Regions from separate parts of the Kocuria flava genome, predicted to be linked through region 3. Evidence: riboswitches for the same ligand, from Rfam matches in the RefSeq annotation. Region 3 holds a riboswitch; each other region holds the start of a gene.
The links. A riboswitch is a leader RNA that binds a small molecule or an ion and turns the genes downstream of it on or off. The one in region 3 is predicted to bind S-adenosylmethionine.
Positions count from the first base shown of each region.

Region 1: it holds a riboswitch for S-adenosylmethionine, as region 3 does, so the genes downstream of both, AS188_RS17520 (PLP-dependent transferase) here and AS188_RS00740 (ABC transporter ATP-binding protein) in region 3, are expected to answer to the same signal.
Region 2: it holds a riboswitch for S-adenosylmethionine, as region 3 does, so the genes downstream of both, AS188_RS08305 (MetQ/NlpA family ABC transporter substrate-binding protein) here and AS188_RS00740 (ABC transporter ATP-binding protein) in region 3, are expected to answer to the same signal.
Region 4: it holds a riboswitch for S-adenosylmethionine, as region 3 does, so the genes downstream of both, AS188_RS05150 (O-acetylhomoserine aminocarboxypropyltransferase/cysteine synthase family protein) here and AS188_RS00740 (ABC transporter ATP-binding protein) in region 3, are expected to answer to the same signal.

Region 1 covers NZ_CP013254.1:2,352,331-2,356,362, forward strand. The annotation lists gene AS188_RS10490 (IS110 family RNA-guided transposase) at 138-1,412, opposite strand; SAM riboswitch class I at 2,154-2,266, shown strand; gene AS188_RS17520 (PLP-dependent transferase) at 2,272-2,709, shown strand; gene AS188_RS10500 (DUF1852 domain-containing protein) at 2,807-3,826, shown strand; gene AS188_RS10505 (methionine synthase) at 3,823-4,032, shown strand, end outside.
Region 2 covers NZ_CP013254.1:1,861,325-1,865,356, forward strand. The annotation lists gene dxr (1-deoxy-D-xylulose-5-phosphate reductoisomerase) at 1-898, shown strand, start outside; SAM riboswitch class IV at 955-1,071, shown strand; gene AS188_RS08305 (MetQ/NlpA family ABC transporter substrate-binding protein) at 1,171-2,064, shown strand; gene AS188_RS08310 (methionine ABC transporter ATP-binding protein) at 2,061-3,140, shown strand; gene AS188_RS08315 (methionine ABC transporter permease) at 3,200-3,799, shown strand; gene AS188_RS08320 (M50 family metallopeptidase) at 3,995-4,032, shown strand, end outside.
Region 3 covers NZ_CP013254.1:164,574-168,605, forward strand. The annotation lists gene AS188_RS00735 (acyl-CoA dehydrogenase family protein) at 1-1,179, opposite strand, end outside; SAM riboswitch class I at 1,407-1,502, shown strand; gene AS188_RS00740 (ABC transporter ATP-binding protein) at 1,508-2,344, shown strand; gene AS188_RS00745 (aliphatic sulfonate ABC transporter substrate-binding protein) at 2,452-3,498, shown strand; gene AS188_RS00750 (ABC transporter permease) at 3,495-4,032, shown strand, end outside.
Region 4 covers NZ_CP013254.1:1,136,406-1,140,437, reverse strand. The annotation lists gene AS188_RS05155 (cystathionine gamma-synthase) at 1-1,053, opposite strand, end outside; gene AS188_RS05150 (O-acetylhomoserine aminocarboxypropyltransferase/cysteine synthase family protein) at 1,050-2,384, opposite strand; SAM riboswitch class IV at 2,399-2,531, opposite strand; gene AS188_RS05145 (Lrp/AsnC family transcriptional regulator) at 2,648-3,100, opposite strand; gene pdhA (pyruvate dehydrogenase (acetyl-transferring) E1 component subunit alpha) at 3,353-4,032, shown strand, end outside.

The sequences.
Region 1 (4,032 bases), 1.3 Mb from region 3:
CAAGAGGTGCTCACTTTTCACACGGACAAACAGCTCAAACTTCGAGCGGAACCGACATGGCCTCCGAGACTGTCAACGAGTTGCTGACCCGGCAGGTGGGCCAGTTGAGCCCCTGATAGTGGATGCTCCTATTGGCGTCAAGCGGTTTTGAGGCGTTGCTGGTCGGTCTCCTCGAGCCAGTGCTGACAGCGGTGGACGAGGTCGGGATCGGTGCGGGTGCCCGGCTCCAGGCGCCGTAGCCGCTGGTAGGGCACCTCCAGGGTGCGGGCGGCGTCGGTGAGGCGGATGCCCAGCGCCTGGCGTTGCCGGCGCAGCAGCGGCCCCGGGAGGGGATCGGCAGGCGGATGGGTGAGCAGGGCGAAGACTTCGTTGGCGATGTGGCGCTTCAGGCACCGGATGATGTCGCGGTCGGCCAGTCCTTCGGCTCGGCGGCGGGCGAAGTAGGCCATGGTGCGGGGCTCGCGGAAGCGCATGCGGATCAGCACGATCCGGTGCAGGGCATGGTTGGCTTGGCGGTTCCCGCCCCGGGAGAGCCGGTGCCGGTGGGTCCGTCCGGAGGAGGCCGGGATCGGGGCGACCCCGCACAGGCCGGCGAACTGCGCCTGGGTGGCGATCCGGTCCGGGTTGTCCCCGACGGTGGCCAGCAAGGTCGCGGCCACCACGGGCCCGACCCCGTGGGTGGCCAGCAGGGCGGGGTTGAGTCGGGCCGCGATCTGCGCGAGCTGGTCGTCCAGAACGGTGATCTCCTCGGTGAGGACCCGGTGGCGGCCCGCCAGGCGTTTCAGCGACGCACGGGCGAGCTGGTCGGGGTCATCGCCGGGTCCGGGGCGGGTGCGAGCGAGCACGTCCATCAGCTTCTGACCGTGATAGCGGTGGAAGTCGGTGCGCACGTCGCCGGGAGCGGTGATCAGCAGGGCGTGGATCTGGTTGAGGACCGCGGTGCGGGCCTTGGTCGCCGAGGTGCGCTCGGCCAGCAGGATCCGCAAGGACTCCACGAGCCCGTCGCGTTGCTTCGGGACCACCGTGGCCCGGCCGGCGGCCACGGTGAGCGCGGCCTGCTCGGCGTCCAGCGGGTCGGACTTGCCCTTGAGGCGCCGGTGCTGGCGGTTGGCGCGCATCACCTCGATCACGGTCACCCCCGCGGCCGCCAGGATCCGGGCCAGTTCGGCTCCGTAGGAGCCGGTGCCCTCCACGCCGACGGCAAGGACGGGCCCGTGGTCGTGCAGGAAGTCCACGATCTGCCGATACCCGGTGTTGGTGGCTACGAACTGCCGGTCGGCCACGGTCCGGCCCAGCTCGTCGACGACCGCCACGTGGTGGGTGTCGCGGTGTGTGTCGACCCCGGCATACCGTCCCGGGTTCGTGTTCCCAGAAGGGTTGGCCGCCGCCGGTGGCACTGTCATGATCGTCATGACCGGTGATCCTTTCCGTGATGGAAGAGCAACTGGTCACCGTCGGTCAGATGGGGCAGACAGCACAGAGGTGGGGCGACTTCCCGGTCAGGCTCCTATCAAGTCATGCTCCGTCTGGCCATACGGTTCACGGCCCCGGTGGGGGCGGACAGATCCACTGGAAGACAACACCTGCGGGCGTCGGTGTAAGGGCGAGCCACACCACCGCCGGAACCTGCGTCCATCATCTCTGTGTACGGGTAGCCCGGTGAGCGCGTCGTCATAGACGAGGGCGGTCACCGCGTGATCCTTCGAGTGAACCTTCCACAGCACTCTCGAAGAGGACCATCACGATGACCGCTCCTTCCAGTGTCGACCCTGCCCAGTTCCTGCACGAGCACCTCGCCCAGGCCGGTGCGGTCGAGCTCGGTCACACGCCGCAGGTTGCCACGGTTGAGGAGCGCGGCCGGGGAGAGCCCTCCTGTGGTGCCGGAGGACGAATCCGATGGCTCCGTGCCCAGCTCCCGGGATCCGGTTGACGCCGTTCACCACGTCGTCGACGACGCCCTGGTCTTCCGCCGGAACATCGCCGAGCCCACGATGAGGGCCGGGCGGCCGGCCGTCACAACCTGTCACAAACACGGCCCGACATCGGCCGAGCGCGACCGCCCGGCCCGAAGATTTCGCGACGTGTGGTTTTGTGACAGCCGCCCCACCGTCCGTTGGACTGCAGAGCCGTCCATCGAGTGGGATGAGCGCACCACACCATCCAGAGCGGCCGAGAGATCTGGCTCGACGACGCCGCAGCAACCAGTCGGCCGACCCCGGGACACCGGGACCGGCGGACACGGTGCTACCGCCAGGACCGATGGAGGATCGAATGACTCACCACGCCACCCAACAGGTCCACGCCGGTTACGAGCCCGAGGTCCCCTGCCGGCCGGTGGCCGTGCCCATCCACCGGACGGCGGCCTACCGCGTTCCCGATCACGCCACGGCCGCCTCGGTGTTCCGGCTGGAGACTCCCGGGTTCACCGACAGCCGCACGGGCAACCCCACGGTTGCCGTGTTCGAGAACCGACTGGCGGCCCTGGAGGGCGGGATCGGGGCCATCGGCACCGCCACGGGGCGAACCGCGCGAACGGTCGCCGAGCACCTGGCCCGGCACCCCACCGTCGGGCGCGTCCACCACCCGGCGATCCCCGCGCGCCCCGGACCGGTCAGCACCGCGTCACCGCCGCGGCCCGGAGAACCGGCAGCCCGCAGGCCCGGACCGACGTCGTCCGGGCAGCGCCGGGGGTGCCAGGAGCATGACTGAGGCGGCCTTCGGGAGGGCAGTGCACGAGCAGCAGGCAACGACGTTCGAGACGAGTGCGGACCTGGACGGCAGGCCCCCGGTCCACAGTGAGGAATCGATGCAGCAGACCATCAGGACGAACGACTTCACGTTCGGTATCAGCACGACCCGCTTCGATGAGGACTACTGCCCGTCGTCCAGTTCCCGGGGTACGACGAACTTCGCGAACCTGGCCCGCGGCGAGAACCGTCGGCAGAACCTCCGAAACACCCTGACAATGATCAACAATCGCTTCAACGACCTGGCCGACTGGGACAATCCCAGCCGGGATCGCTATGCCGTGGAGATCGAGATCGTCTCCGTGGACCTGCACGTCGCCGCCGACGGCGACGACGCGGTGTTCCCCCTGATCGAGGTCCTCGACGTGCAGATCCTCGACACGCTGTCCGGTGTGCGCATCGACGGGATCGTGGGGAACAACTTCTCGTCCTACCTCCGGGACTACGACTTCAGCGTGGTGCTGCCGGAACACCACGCGAAGGTGTCCCGGTCCAGCATCCCCGATGACTTCGGCGCATTGCACGGGAAGCTCTTCACGCACTTCCTGGACTCCGCTGCCTACCGCGAGCGGTTCGCCCAGCCGCCCGTGATCTGCATCAGCGTCTCGAGCACCAAGACGTATCGTCGGCTCGAGAACCACCATCCGATCCTCGGGGTCGAGTACCGGCAGGACGAATCCTCCTTGACGGATCGATACTTCGAGAAGATGGGACTGCGGGTCCGCTACTTCATGCCCCGCGGCGCGGTCGCACCCCTGGCGTTCTATTTCCGGGGCGATCTCCTCAATGACTACTCCAGCCTGGCACTCATCGGTCTCATCAGCACGATGGAAACGTTCCAGAAGATCTATCGCCCGGAGATCTACAACGCCAATGCGGCGGCCGGCCGCATCTACCGGCCGAGCCTGGGAAGTCGGGACCACTCGGTGACGCAGATCGGCTACGACCGCGAGGAGCGCAGTCAGCTGGCCCTCATGCAGGGGAAGTTCGCGGAGGAGCACTTCGTGAAGCCGCACCGGACCCTCCTGGAGCAGTGGGCCGCGGCCCACTCCGGACGAGAGAAGGAGACGCACCGATGAACACCCTGTTGCCCACCACCGTCGTCGGCAGCCTGCCCAAGCCCTCCTGGCTCGCGGAAAGCGAGACGCTGTGGTCCCCCTGGAAGCTGGACGGCGAGGAACTGCGCGAGGGCAAGCGGGATGCGCTGAGCCTGGCCGTGGACGAGCAGCACCAGGCGGGCATCGACATCATCAGCGACGGCGAACAGACCCGTCAGCACTTCGTC
Region 2 (4,032 bases), 1.7 Mb from region 3:
CGCCCACCCGGGCACCGATCTCGTGCTCAACGGCATCACCGGCTCGATCGGGCTGGCCCCCACGCTGGCCGCCCTGCGGGCCGGGCACCGGCTCGCCCTCGCCAACAAGGAGTCCCTCGTGGCCGGCGGGGCGCTCGTGCGGGAGGCGGCCGCGGCCACCGGCGACCCGGACGCGATCGTGCCCGTGGACTCCGAGCACTCCGCCCTCGCCCAGGCCCTGCGCGGGGGCACCGCCGCGGAGGTCGACCGGCTCGTGCTCACCGCCTCCGGCGGGCCGTTCCGCGGCCGCACCCGCGCCGAGCTCGAGGCCGTGACCCCGGAGGAGGCACTGCGCCACCCCACCTGGGACATGGGCCCGATGGTCACCACGAACTCCGCGACCATGGTCAACAAGGCCCTCGAGGTGCTCGAGGCCCACCTGCTCTTCGACGTCCCGCTCGAGCGCATCGACGTGGTGGTCCACCCCCAGTCGGTCGTGCACTCGATGGTCCAGTTCGTCGACGGCTCCACCCTCGCCCAGGCCTCCCCGCCCGACATGCGCCTGCCCATCGCCCTGGGCCTCGCCTGGCCGCACCGCGTGCCGGGGGCGGCCCGGCCCTGCGACTGGACCCGCGCGGCCACCTGGACCTTCGAGCCGCTGGACGCCACGGCGTTCCCCGCCGTCGAGCTGATCAAGGCCGCGGGGGAGCGCGGGGGCACCTTCCCGGCCGTGTTCAACGCGGCCAACGAGGAGGCCGTCCACGCCTTCCACGCCCGGCGCATCGGCTTCCCCGGGATCGTCGACACCGTGCGCGCCGTGCTCGAGGACCACGACGAGGACGGACCGCTCACGCTCGAGGCCGTGCTCGCCGCCGAGGAGCGGGCCCGCCGGCTCGCCCGCGCGCTCCTCTCCCGCTGAGGGCCGCACCGGTCCCGGCGACGGGGACCGGACCCGCCGTGCTAGTCTGTCGTCCGGATGACGAGTCCCAGCACCGAGCCCTGGCTTGCTGGGCGGCAACCCTCTCCCGTAGTGGGGTGCCCCAGGTGAACCATCCGGCCACGGCCGACGACGGCCGGCGGCAAGTACGGCTCGACGCCCGCCGCGCTCCGCACCGCGCGCCGATCGACCGTGGCCGCCGGACCCCGGCCTTGCTGACCTCCGCACATCACGGATCCACGGAAAGGCACCCCATGCGATCGCAGCGCCTCCCCCTCCTCGCCCTGGCCACGACCCTCGGCCTCACCCTCACCGCCTGCGGCGGCTCCGCCGAGGAGTCCTCCGGCGAGGGCGCCCTCGCCGACGGCAAGGTCACCATCGGGGTGGTCGGCACCGACCCCACCCACGACGCCCTCAAGCAGCTCGCCGAGGAGCAGGGGATCACCGTCGAGTACGTCGACTTCTCCGACTACAACCAGCCCAACCCGGCCACCGAGTCCGGCGACGTGGACATGACCTGGTTCCAGCACATCCCCTTCCTCGCCGACTACAACAACTCGGCGGGCGGGTCCATCACCCCGGTCGGCTCGACCTCCATCTACCCCCTGGGCCTGTACTCCAACCAGTACGACTCCGTGGAGCAGTTCCGGGAGGGCGACGAGATCGCCGTCCCCAACGACGCCGTGAACCTCTCCCGGGCGCTGATCGTGCTCGAGTCCGCCGGGCTGATCGAGCTCACGAGCGACACCCTCATCCCCACGGAGCTCGACGTCGACACCGAGGCCTCGAAGGTGCGCGTCACCCCGGTCTCCGCCGAGCAGACGGTGCTCTCCCTCGACTCGGTCGCCGGCTCCGTGATCAACAACGACTTCCTCTCCCGGGCCGACATCGACCCGAAGTCCGCCCTGGCCCAGGACGACCCCGAGGCTGAGGGCTCACGCGCCTACGTCAACCTGTTCACCACGACCGAGGAGCTCGCCGACGACGAGACCCTCAAGCAGGTGGCCGGCCTCTACCATGAGCAGCCCGTGATCGACGCGGAGATGACGGAGACCAAGGGCACCGCCGTGCCGCTGCAGCTGGAGCAGGAGGAGCTGCGCGAGCTCACCGAGCGCTACCAGCAGGAGCTGAAGGACCAGCAGAAGTGAGCGCGGCCGAGCCCGGCCGGCCGGGCCCGCCCGGGCGCCCCGGTGAGGTGCTCGTGTCCTTCCGCGAGGTCTCCAAGGTCTTCCGCACCGGCAGCGGGCGCGCCGCCCGCGAGGTGCGCGCCGTCGACGACGTCACCCTCGACGTCCACCGCGGGGAGATCTTCGGGGTGATCGGCTACTCCGGCGCCGGCAAGTCCACCCTCGTGCGGCTGATCAACGGCCTCGAGCCCGTCACCAGCGGCTCCCTGACCGTGGCCGGCGTCGAGGTCGCCGGGCGCACCGAGACCGAGCTCGCCCCGGTGCGCCGGGACATCGGGATGATCTTCCAGCAGTTCAACCTCTTCACCTCCCGCACCGTGGCCGGCAACGTCGAGTACCCGCTCAAGCGCGCCGGCTGGGACAAGGAGCGGCGCCGGGAGCGGGTCGCGGAGCTGCTGGAGTTCGTGGGCCTGGCCTCGCGCGCCGGCAACTACCCCGAGCAGCTCTCCGGCGGGCAGAAGCAGCGCGTCGGCATCGCCCGCGCACTGGCCACGAGCCCCGAGCTGCTCCTCGCCGACGAGTCGACCTCGGCCCTGGACCCGGAGACCACCCAGGAGGTCCTCCAGCTGCTCCAGCGGGTCAACCGCGAGCTGGGCATCACGATCGTGATCATCACCCACGAGATGGACGTGGTGCGCACGATCGCCGACCGTGTGGCCGTGATGCAGGACGGCCGGGTCGTGGAGCACGGCCCCACCGTCGACATCTTCGCCCGCCCGCGCACCGAGACGGCCCGGCGCTTCGTGTCCTCGGTGATGCACACCGTCCCGGACGAGCGCGACCTCGAGCGGCTGCGCCGGGCCCACCGGGGCCGGCTCGTGATCGTCGACGTCGGCGACGGCATCGACATCGGCGGCCCGCTCTCCGACGGCGCCGCCCACGGGGTGCGCTTCACCATCGCCTACGGGGGGATCAGCGTGCTGCAGGAGCAGTCCTTCGGCTCGCTGACCCTCGAGCTGACCGGCCCGGACCCGGCCGTGCAGGACGTGGTCGAGCAGCTGGCCCGGGTCACCGAGGTGCGGGAGGTGGCGGCGTGAACAACGACTGGTCCCTGCTCGGGCCCCAGCTGCTGAGCGCGCTGGGGGAGACCCTCTACATGGTCGCCGCGACCCTGCTGCTGGCGGGGGTGCTCGGCATGGTCGTCGGCGTCGGGCTCTACGTCACCCGCCGCGGCAACATCCTGGAGAACCGGGCGGTGCACTCGGCGATCAACGTCGTCGTGAACTTCGTGCGGCCCATCCCGTTCATCATCCTGCTCGCGGCCCTCGGGCCCCTCACGCAGAACGTCGTCGGCACCCGGCTGGGGCCGAACGCGGCGATCTTCGCGATGACCATCGGGGCGATGTTCGCCGTGGCGCGCATCGTGGAGCAGAACCTCATGAGTGTGGACCCCGGCGTCGTCGAGGCCGCCCGTTCCATGGGCGTGTCCCGGTGGCGGATCATCACCACCGTGATCCTGCCCGAGGCGCTCGGCCCGCTGGTGCTCGGCTACACGTTCCTCGTCATCGGCATCACCGACATGTCCGCCATGGCCGGTGCGATCGGCGCCGGCGGCCTGGGCGACTTCGCGCTGCGGCTGGGCTACCAGCGGTTCAACGACGAGGTCACGTGGGCGGCGGTCGCCGTGATCGTGGTGCTGGTCCAGCTGGTCCAGTTCGCCGGCAACCACCTGGCCCGGCGCATCCTGCGCCGCTGAGCGCACCGGGCGCACCGACGGCCGGCCCCACCCGCGGAGGGAGGGGCCGGCCGTCGTCGTCCCCGGCTCCCGGTCCGCTCCCGGCCCCGGTCCGGGCGCCGCCCGGGCCGATGGTGCACACTGGTTCCCGCCGTGCCCCGCACGGCACCGCCCCGGCGCCCGCCGCGGGCGCCCGACGACCCCGGAGGTCCCCGGATGGGCACGGCCCTGTTCCTGGTGGGCGTGGTGCTGGC
Region 3 (4,032 bases):
CATGGGCGTGCCGTTGACGCGGTGGTCGCCCACGATCCGGGCCTTGAAGACGGTGGGGTTGTGGGTGGCCACCGTGCGGGCGTTGCGCCAGTACCGGTCCAGCAGCCGGGAGCGGGAGACGGCCGAGGCGCCCAGGACGTCGAACATCCCGCCCGTGACGGCCTCGACGAGCGGGGGCACCACGACCTGGGCCTGCTGCACCGCCAGCTCGCAGCGGTCGGTCACCGCGACCGCGTCCTCGTCGGGGGCCGCCCGGCCCACGGGCCCGAGCGCGGCGTCGAGCTCCCGGGCCGCCTCGAGCACGGTCGCCCGCGCGGCGAAGGCCTTGGCCGAGAGCTGCCCGACCAGCTGCAGGATCAGGGGGTCCTCCCGGAACAGCACGCCCGAACCGGTGCTGAACCCGCGCGTGCGGGCCGCGACCAGCTCCCCGGTGCGCTCGACGGCGGCCAGGGCGATGCCGGCCTGCACGGCCAGCAGCACCAGCTGGAACACCGCGGTCTCCTGGGTCGCGCTGCCGTCGCGGAACCGGACGTGGTCGGCGGGCACCACGACGTCCGTGAACACGGACGTGCCCGTGCCGGTGAGGCGCTGGCCGAAGCCGTCCCAGTCGTCGCGCAGCTCCACGCCCGGTGCGCCGGCGCGCACGAACGCGTGGGAGCGCCGGTCCTCCCCCGGCACCTGGGCGGTGACCTGGATCCAGTCGGCGAAGATCGAGCCCGTGCTGTAGAACTTCTCCCCGGTCAGCGACCAGCTCCCGTCCGGGCGCGGCACCAGGGTCGTCTCCGCGGTGCCGACGACGGCGCGCCCGCGCTCGGTCGCGGCGTTGCCGACGATCTCGCCCGCGGCGACCCGCGGGTACCACAGCGCCTGCTGGGCGGGCTCCCGGTCGATGCTGGCCACGAAGCCGAAGTGGGAGCGGTAGACGTGGGCCACGTTGGAGTCCGCGGCCGCCAGCTCGATCAGCAGCCGGGTCAGCTGCGCCCACGAGGCCCCGCGGCCGCCGGCCTCGACCGGCAGCAGCAGCGCGCCGAAGCGCAGCTCGTTGAGCCGGGCCACGGGCTCGAAGGGCAGGACGCGCTCGGCCTCCCGCTGCTCGGCCCCGGCCGCGATCTGCGCGAGGACCGGGCGGAACTGCTCCAGGAGGGCGTCGGTGGTGGGCTGCGGGGCGGCTGCGGCCATGGCGGGGCTCCTCGGGACGTCGGCGCGGGCGGGCCTCCAGCCAAGGCCGCGGGCCGGACCGGGGCCAAGACCGTGACGCGCCGCGGCGGGCGCCGGCCCGCCCGCCGCCACACGGCGTCACACGGGCCCTCCCGTGGTATCGCGCGCGCCGCTCCGAGGTGCGCCGCGGGGCCGGCCGGGGCCGGCCCGATTTGCGCCAGGCGCCCCGGCGTCGTTCAATGACGCCGTAACCATCCGGAGCGGCTGAGAGACCTGGCTCGTCGACGTCGCAGCAACCGGCACGGGATCCCCGTGCGAGGTGCTAATGCCAGGACCGATGGAGCTGATCATGAGCACTTCGCTGCTGTCCCGCGCCGGAGCCCCGGCGCCCGCCGCCACCGCGGGCCCCGCCGTCCCGGTCGCCTTCGAGCACGTCGGGAAGGCCTTCGGCACCGGCGCCGCCGCCCAGCACGTGCTCCACGACGTCGACTTCACGGCCCGCGCCGGCGAGGTCGTCGCGGTCCTCGGCCCCTCCGGCTGCGGCAAGTCCACGCTGCTGCGCGCCGCCGCGGGCCTCGACACCGCCACCGCCGGGCGCGTGCTCATCGACGGCACGCCCGTGGCCGGGACCGACCCGCGGTGCGCGGTCGCGTTCCAGGAGCCGCGGCTGCTGCCGTGGCGCTCCGTGCGCGAGAACGTCCGGCTGGGCCTGCCCCGCGGGCTGCCCCGGGACGAGGGCGACGCGGTCGTCGACGACCTGATCGGCCTGGTGGGTCTCTCCGCCCACGCCGGCCACCGGCCCCGGGAGATCTCCGGGGGCATGGCCCAGCGCGCCTCCCTGGCCCGGGCCCTGGCCCGCACCCCGGGCGTGCTGCTGCTCGACGAGCCCTTCGGCGCGCTCGACGCCCTCACCCGGCTGCGGATGCAGGACCTGCTGCTGACGGTCCACGCCGCCCGCCCCACCACCGTCCTGCTCGTCACCCACGACGTCGACGAGGCCCTGCAGCTCGCCGACCGCGTGCTGGTGCTCGGCCGCACCGGCCCGGCCGCCCCGGCCGGGGTGCGCACCGTCCTCGAGGTCCCCGGCGAGCGCCCCCGCGACCGCGGCTCCGAGGTCCTCGCCGAGCTGCGCGTCCGGCTGCTCGGCGACCTGGGCGTCGACGCCCACTCCGCGCCCGGCCGCTGAGCCCGCCCGCACCCCGTTCCGCCCCGCACTCCCGTTCCCGCGCCGGGCGCGGACGGGCGCCGCCGCGCCCGCTCCGTGCCCGCCCGCACCGCACGAAAGGTCCTCCCATGCCCCAGCGCCCCGCCCTGAAGCTGCCCGCCCTCGCCGCGGTCCTGGCCCTCGGCCTCACCGGCTGCATGGCCGGTGAGGGCTCCGGCGAGCCGGCCGCCCAGGCCGCCGGCGAGGACACCGTCGTCGTCGACTGGGCCACCTACAACCCGCTGTCCGTGGTGGTCAAGGAGAAGGGCTGGCTCGAGGCCGCACTCGCCGAGGACGGCACGGAGGTCGAGTGGGTGCAGTCTGCCGGGTCCAACAAGGCCAACGAGGCGCTGCGCGCGGGCGCGGTCGACGTCGGCTCCACCGCCGGCTCCGCCGCCCTGCTGGCCCGCAGCAACGGCTCGCCCATCAAGGTCGTCGACCTCTACTCCCAGCCCGAGTGGTCCGCGCTGGTCACGACCCCGGGAACGGGCGTGGACGACGTCGCGGACCTCGCGGGCCGCACCGTGGCCGCGACCAAGGGCACCGACCCGTACTTCTTCCTCCTCCAGGCGCTGGAGGGGGCCGGGGTGGACCCGGCCGAGGTGACCGTCCAGAACCTCCAGCACGCCGACGGCCGGGCCGCCCTCGAGAACGGGCAGGTCGACGCGTGGGCGGGACTGGACCCGATCATGGCCGCGGCGGAGCAGGACGGCGCGCAGCTGTTCCACCGCGACGTCGACCTCAACACCTACGGCTTCCTCAACGCCCGCGAGGACTTCCTCGAGGAGCAGCCCGAGACCGCGCAGACCGTGGTGGACGTCTACGCCTACGCCCGCGACTGGGCGCTGGCCCACCCCGAGGAGACGGCGCGGCTGCTCGCCGACGCCGCCGGCATCGAGCTGCCCGTGGCCGAGACGGTCCTCGGGCGCACCTCCCTGGACATCGACCACGTCCCCGGCGAGCAGCAGCTGGCCGTGCTGGAGCGGGTCGGGCCGATCTTCGTGGCCTCCGACGACGTGGCCGACCAGGCGAGCATCGACGAGGCGCTGGCCTCGATCGTGGAGCCCTCCCTCGCCGAGGACGCCGACGCCTCCCGCGTGGCCGGGGCGATCGAGGCCGCGGAGCAGCAGCGGTGAGCCGCGACCTCGCCGCCCCGCAGGGGCCCTCCCCCACGGCCGACGACGACGCCCCCGCGGCCCCCGCCGCGGCGCGGACCCGTCCGCTGCTGCGGGCCGGGCTGGGGCTGGTGCTGCCGGCGGCGCTGCTGGTGCTGTGGCACGTGCTGTCCACCGCCGGGGTGTTCAGCCCCGTGCAGCTGCCCCCGCCCCTGGCCGTGCTCGAGGCCGGGGCGGCGCTGCTGGCGAGCGGCGACCTGTGGACCCACGTGGGCATCTCGACCCAGCGCGTGCTCCTGGGCTTCCTCATCGGCGCCGGGCTCGGCCTGGCCGCGGGCTCGTTCATCGGCCTCTCCCGGTGGGGCGCCGTCCTGGTCGGCCCGACCGTCGGGGCCTTCCGCGCCGTGCCGTCCCTGGCCTGGGTGCCGCTGCTGCTGCTGTGGATCGGACTCGGCGAGGACTCGAAGGTCGTGCTCGTGGCCATCGGCGCGTTCTTCCCCGTGTACACGACGGTCGCGGCGGCGCTGCGCCACGTGGACCGCACCCTGGTCGAGG
Region 4 (4,032 bases), 970 kb from region 3:
GACCCCGCCCAGGCTCACGGACAGCGCGTACAGCCGCGTGCCCTCTGCCACGGCGCGGGCCGCCGCCTCGCCCGCGGCCAGGCGGAAGGAGACCATGCCGCCGAACCCGCGCATCTGCGCGGCCGCGAGGTCGTGTCCCGGGTGCTCGGGCAGCCCCGGGTAGAGGACCTGGGCGACCTCGGGCCGGCCGAGCAGCCACTCGGCGATCCGCTGCGCGTTCTGCTGGTGCCGCTCCATCCGCAGGCTCAGGGTCTTCAGCCCGCGGGCCGCCAGCCAGCTGTCCTGGGGGCCGGCCACGGCCCCGGCCGCGAACTGCTGGAAGCCGACCGCCTCGGCCAGCGGGGCGCCGAGCCACTGCGCCGCGCCGACGACGACGGCGCCGCCGAGGACGTCGGAGTGCCCGCCCACGTACTTGGTGGTGGAGTGCACCACGGCGTCCGCGCCGAGCAGCAGCGGGTTCTGCAGGTACGGGGAGGCGAAGGTGTTGTCGACCACCAGCAGCGCCCCGGCCTCGTGGGCCAGCTCCGCCCACGAGGCGACGTCGGCGATGCCGAGCAGCGGGTTGGACGGGGTCTCGAGCCACAGCACCCTGGTGGTGCCCGGGCGGACGGCGGCGCGCACGGCGTCGAGGTCGGTGCCGTCCACGGGGGTGGAGGCGATCTGCCACGGGGCGAGCACCCTGGTGATCAGCCGGTTCGTGCCGCCGTAGCCGTCGGCGCCGAGCACCACGTGGTCGCCGGGGCGCAGGACGGCGCGCAGCAGGGCGTCCTCCGCGGCGATCCCCGACGCGAAGGCGAACGCCCGTTCACCGTGCTCGAGGGCCGCGAGCTGGGCCTCGAAGGCGCTGCGCGTGGGGTTGGAGCCGCGGCTGTACTCGTGCCCGCCGCGCAGCACGTTGATCCCGTCCTGGACGAACGTGGAGGTCTGGTGGACCGGCGGGATCACGGCACCGGTGAGCGGGTCGGGGGCCTGACCGGCGTGGACGGCGGTGGTCGTGAACCCCTGAACGCGGGCGCCGGTGGGCGCGGGGCCCGCGGTGGTGGTGGTGGTCATCGCAGGGCTTCCTTCCGGGGGGTGCGGTCGAGGACGGCGTCGAGGGCCTGGCGCAGGTCGGCCACGAGGTCCTCGGGAGCCTCGAGGCCGACCGAGAGCCGCACCGTGGTCGCGGCGATCCCGCCGGCCCGGCGCTGCTCGGGGGTGAGCCGGCAGTGGGTCATCGCGGCCGGGTGGGCCACGAGGCTGCGGGTGTCGCCGATGTTGGCGACCAGCTTGAACAGCCGCAGGGAGTCGATGAACGGCCCCACCGCGTCGTCGGGGGCGGCGAGGTCGAAGGAGAAGACGGAACCGGTGCCGCGCGGGAAGTCCCGGGCGGCGATCCCCGCACCGGGGTCCCCGGGCAGGCCGGGGTGGTGGACGCGGGCGACGGCGGGGTGCCCGGCGAGGAACTCGGCCACGGTCAGCGCGGAGGCGGTGTGGCGGGCCACGCGCAGCTCGAGCGTCTCGGTGCCCTGCAGGATCTGGGCGGCGTTGAACGGGGAGAGGGTCGTGCCGAGGTCGTGGACGTACTTGGCGCGCACCAGGTGCAGGTAGGGGCTGGCCCCGGCGCACCGGTCGAGCAGGCTCTGCCCGCCCCAGCGGTCGCGGGCGCGGGTGAACTGCGGCCATCTCGCCGGCTGGGCGGACCAGTCGAAGGTGCCGCCGTCCACGACCGCCCCGGCCAGGGCGTTGCCGTGCCCGCCGAGGAACTTGGTCGCCGAGTGCACCACGATGTCCGCGCCCTTCTCCAGCGGCCGGTACAGCGCCGGGGAGGCGAGGGTGTTGTCGACGACGACGGGCACCCGGGCCGCCCGGGCGACGTCGGCGATGCCGGGCAGGTCCGGCAGCGTGGCCAGCGGGTTGCCGATGGACTCGAGCAGGAAGGCGCGGGTGTCGGGGCGCACGGCCGCGGCCCAGGCGCCGGGAGTGGTGGGGTCCACGAAGTCGACCTCGACGCCGTGGTCGGCCAGCGAGTCGGTGAGCAGGTCCACGGTCCCGCCGTAGAGCTTCTCGGAGGCGACCAGGTGCCTGTCCTCCCCCTGGCCGAGCAGGGCCAGCAGCGCCACGGCCACGGCGGACTGCCCGGAGCCGGTGGCCACGGCGCCCGCCCCGCCCTCGAGGTCGCTGATCCGCTGCTCGAGCACGGCCACCGTGGGGTTGCCGGTGCGGGTGTAGGTGAAGCCCGCGCGGGTCTGGGCGAACATCTGCCGGGCGGCCTCGTAGTCCGGGAACTCGAAGGCGGCGCTCTGGTAGATCGGCACCGTGAGGGTGCGCTGGCCCGGGTCGTGGTCGGCGCCGGCGTGGATCTGCCGGGTCGAGAGGTCGTAGTGGGTCACAGGGACGGACATCGCGGTGCTCCTCGCGCTCGCTCTTGCCCGCACCGGTCACCGGCGGAGCCACCGCCGGGGTGCGGGCCGCTTCCTCATCCGAACCACCCGATGAGCATGGGGTTGGTGCGCGGCCCAGTCGGAGCTTGGCGGCCGCGTCTCGTGAAGCGGGCACCAACCTACCGGCCCGTCCCCGCCGCGACCCGGAGCGACCGCAACATGACGGAGGTGACGCCGTGTGACGTCGCCCCGTCGCCCGCAGGACGCACCGCGGGAGGACGGGCTCAGGCGCGGGTGTCGATGTCCTCGAAGATCAGGAACGTCTGGGTGTCCACGACCCCGGGCAGCTGCTGGACGTGCTCGAAGATCACCTGGCGCAGGTGGACGGTGTCCACGGCCCGCACCAGCAGCATGACGTCGAAGTTCCCGCCCACCAGGGCGATGTGGTGGACCGCCGGGATCTCCTGCAGCTGCGCGCACAGCTCCCGCCAGGTGTTCTGCTCGAGCTTGAGCGTCACGTAGGCCGAGGCCTGCAGCCCCGCCCGCACCGGGTCGATCACGGTGCTGTAGCGCAGGATCACGCCCTCCTCCCGCAGCCGGTTGATCCGGGCGTAGGCGTGGGCGCGGGAGACGTGGACGGCGGCGGCGATCGCGGTCACCGACTGGCGGGAGTCCCGCGAGAGCTCGGCGAGGATCTTGCGGTCGGTCTCGTCCAGGGGCACGGGGGTCGAGGGCACGGCGGGGCCTCCTTCGGGGCGGGGCGGCAGGGCGGCCGCCGGGGCCGCGGCGGCGGCCCCGGACGAATCCTTGTGGTCCAGGCCACAGTAGAACATTTCGTCCAGACGGAACACCGCCGGTGTGCCGATCTTCTGCAATATACCGACCGCGTGGATACGAAGCGGAGCTTCTCCGCATACTTGGCGGACGGAACACGTCACGCCCACCCGCCTCCCGCGCCACGGTGCCCGGGACCGACCGAGGGGGAACCCATGAGCCAGACCGTCGAGAACGCCGAGCCGCTCGGCGGGGCCGAGGACCCGATCCTGCGCGCCTCCCGGAGCTTCGGCATCACCCCGGAGCAGTACATGCTCCCCGCCCGGGGCGAGATCCGCCTGGTGGACCCCTCCGGCCGCCTGCGGCCCCCCGAGGAGCAGGGCACCGAGCCGGGCCACGAGTACCCGCTACCGCCCGAGGACGTGCTCCTCGACGCCTACGAGAAGCTCGTGGTGGGGCGCCGGGTCAACGACCAGAACTCCGCCCTCGTGCGCCAGGGCCGGATGGCGGTCTACCCCTCCAGCCACGGCCAGGAGGCCTGCCAGGTCGCGGCCGCGCTGTGCCTCGAGGAGCGCGACTGGCTCTTCCCGACCTACCGGGACACCGTCGCCGTGATGACCAAGGGCGTGGACCCCATGGAGGTCATGGCGATCTTCCGGGGCGAGTGGCACGGCGGCTACGACCCGCACGAGCACCGCGTGAGCATCCAGTCCACGCCGCTGACCACCCAGTTGCTGCACGCGGTCGGGGTCGCCCACGCCGCGAAGCTGCGGGGCGAGGACACCGTGGTCCTGGCCATGTGCGGCGACGGCGCCACGAGCGAGGGCGACTTCCACGAGGCGCTGAACTTCGCGGCCGTGTTCAAGCTGCCGGTCGTGTTCTTCGTGCAGAACAA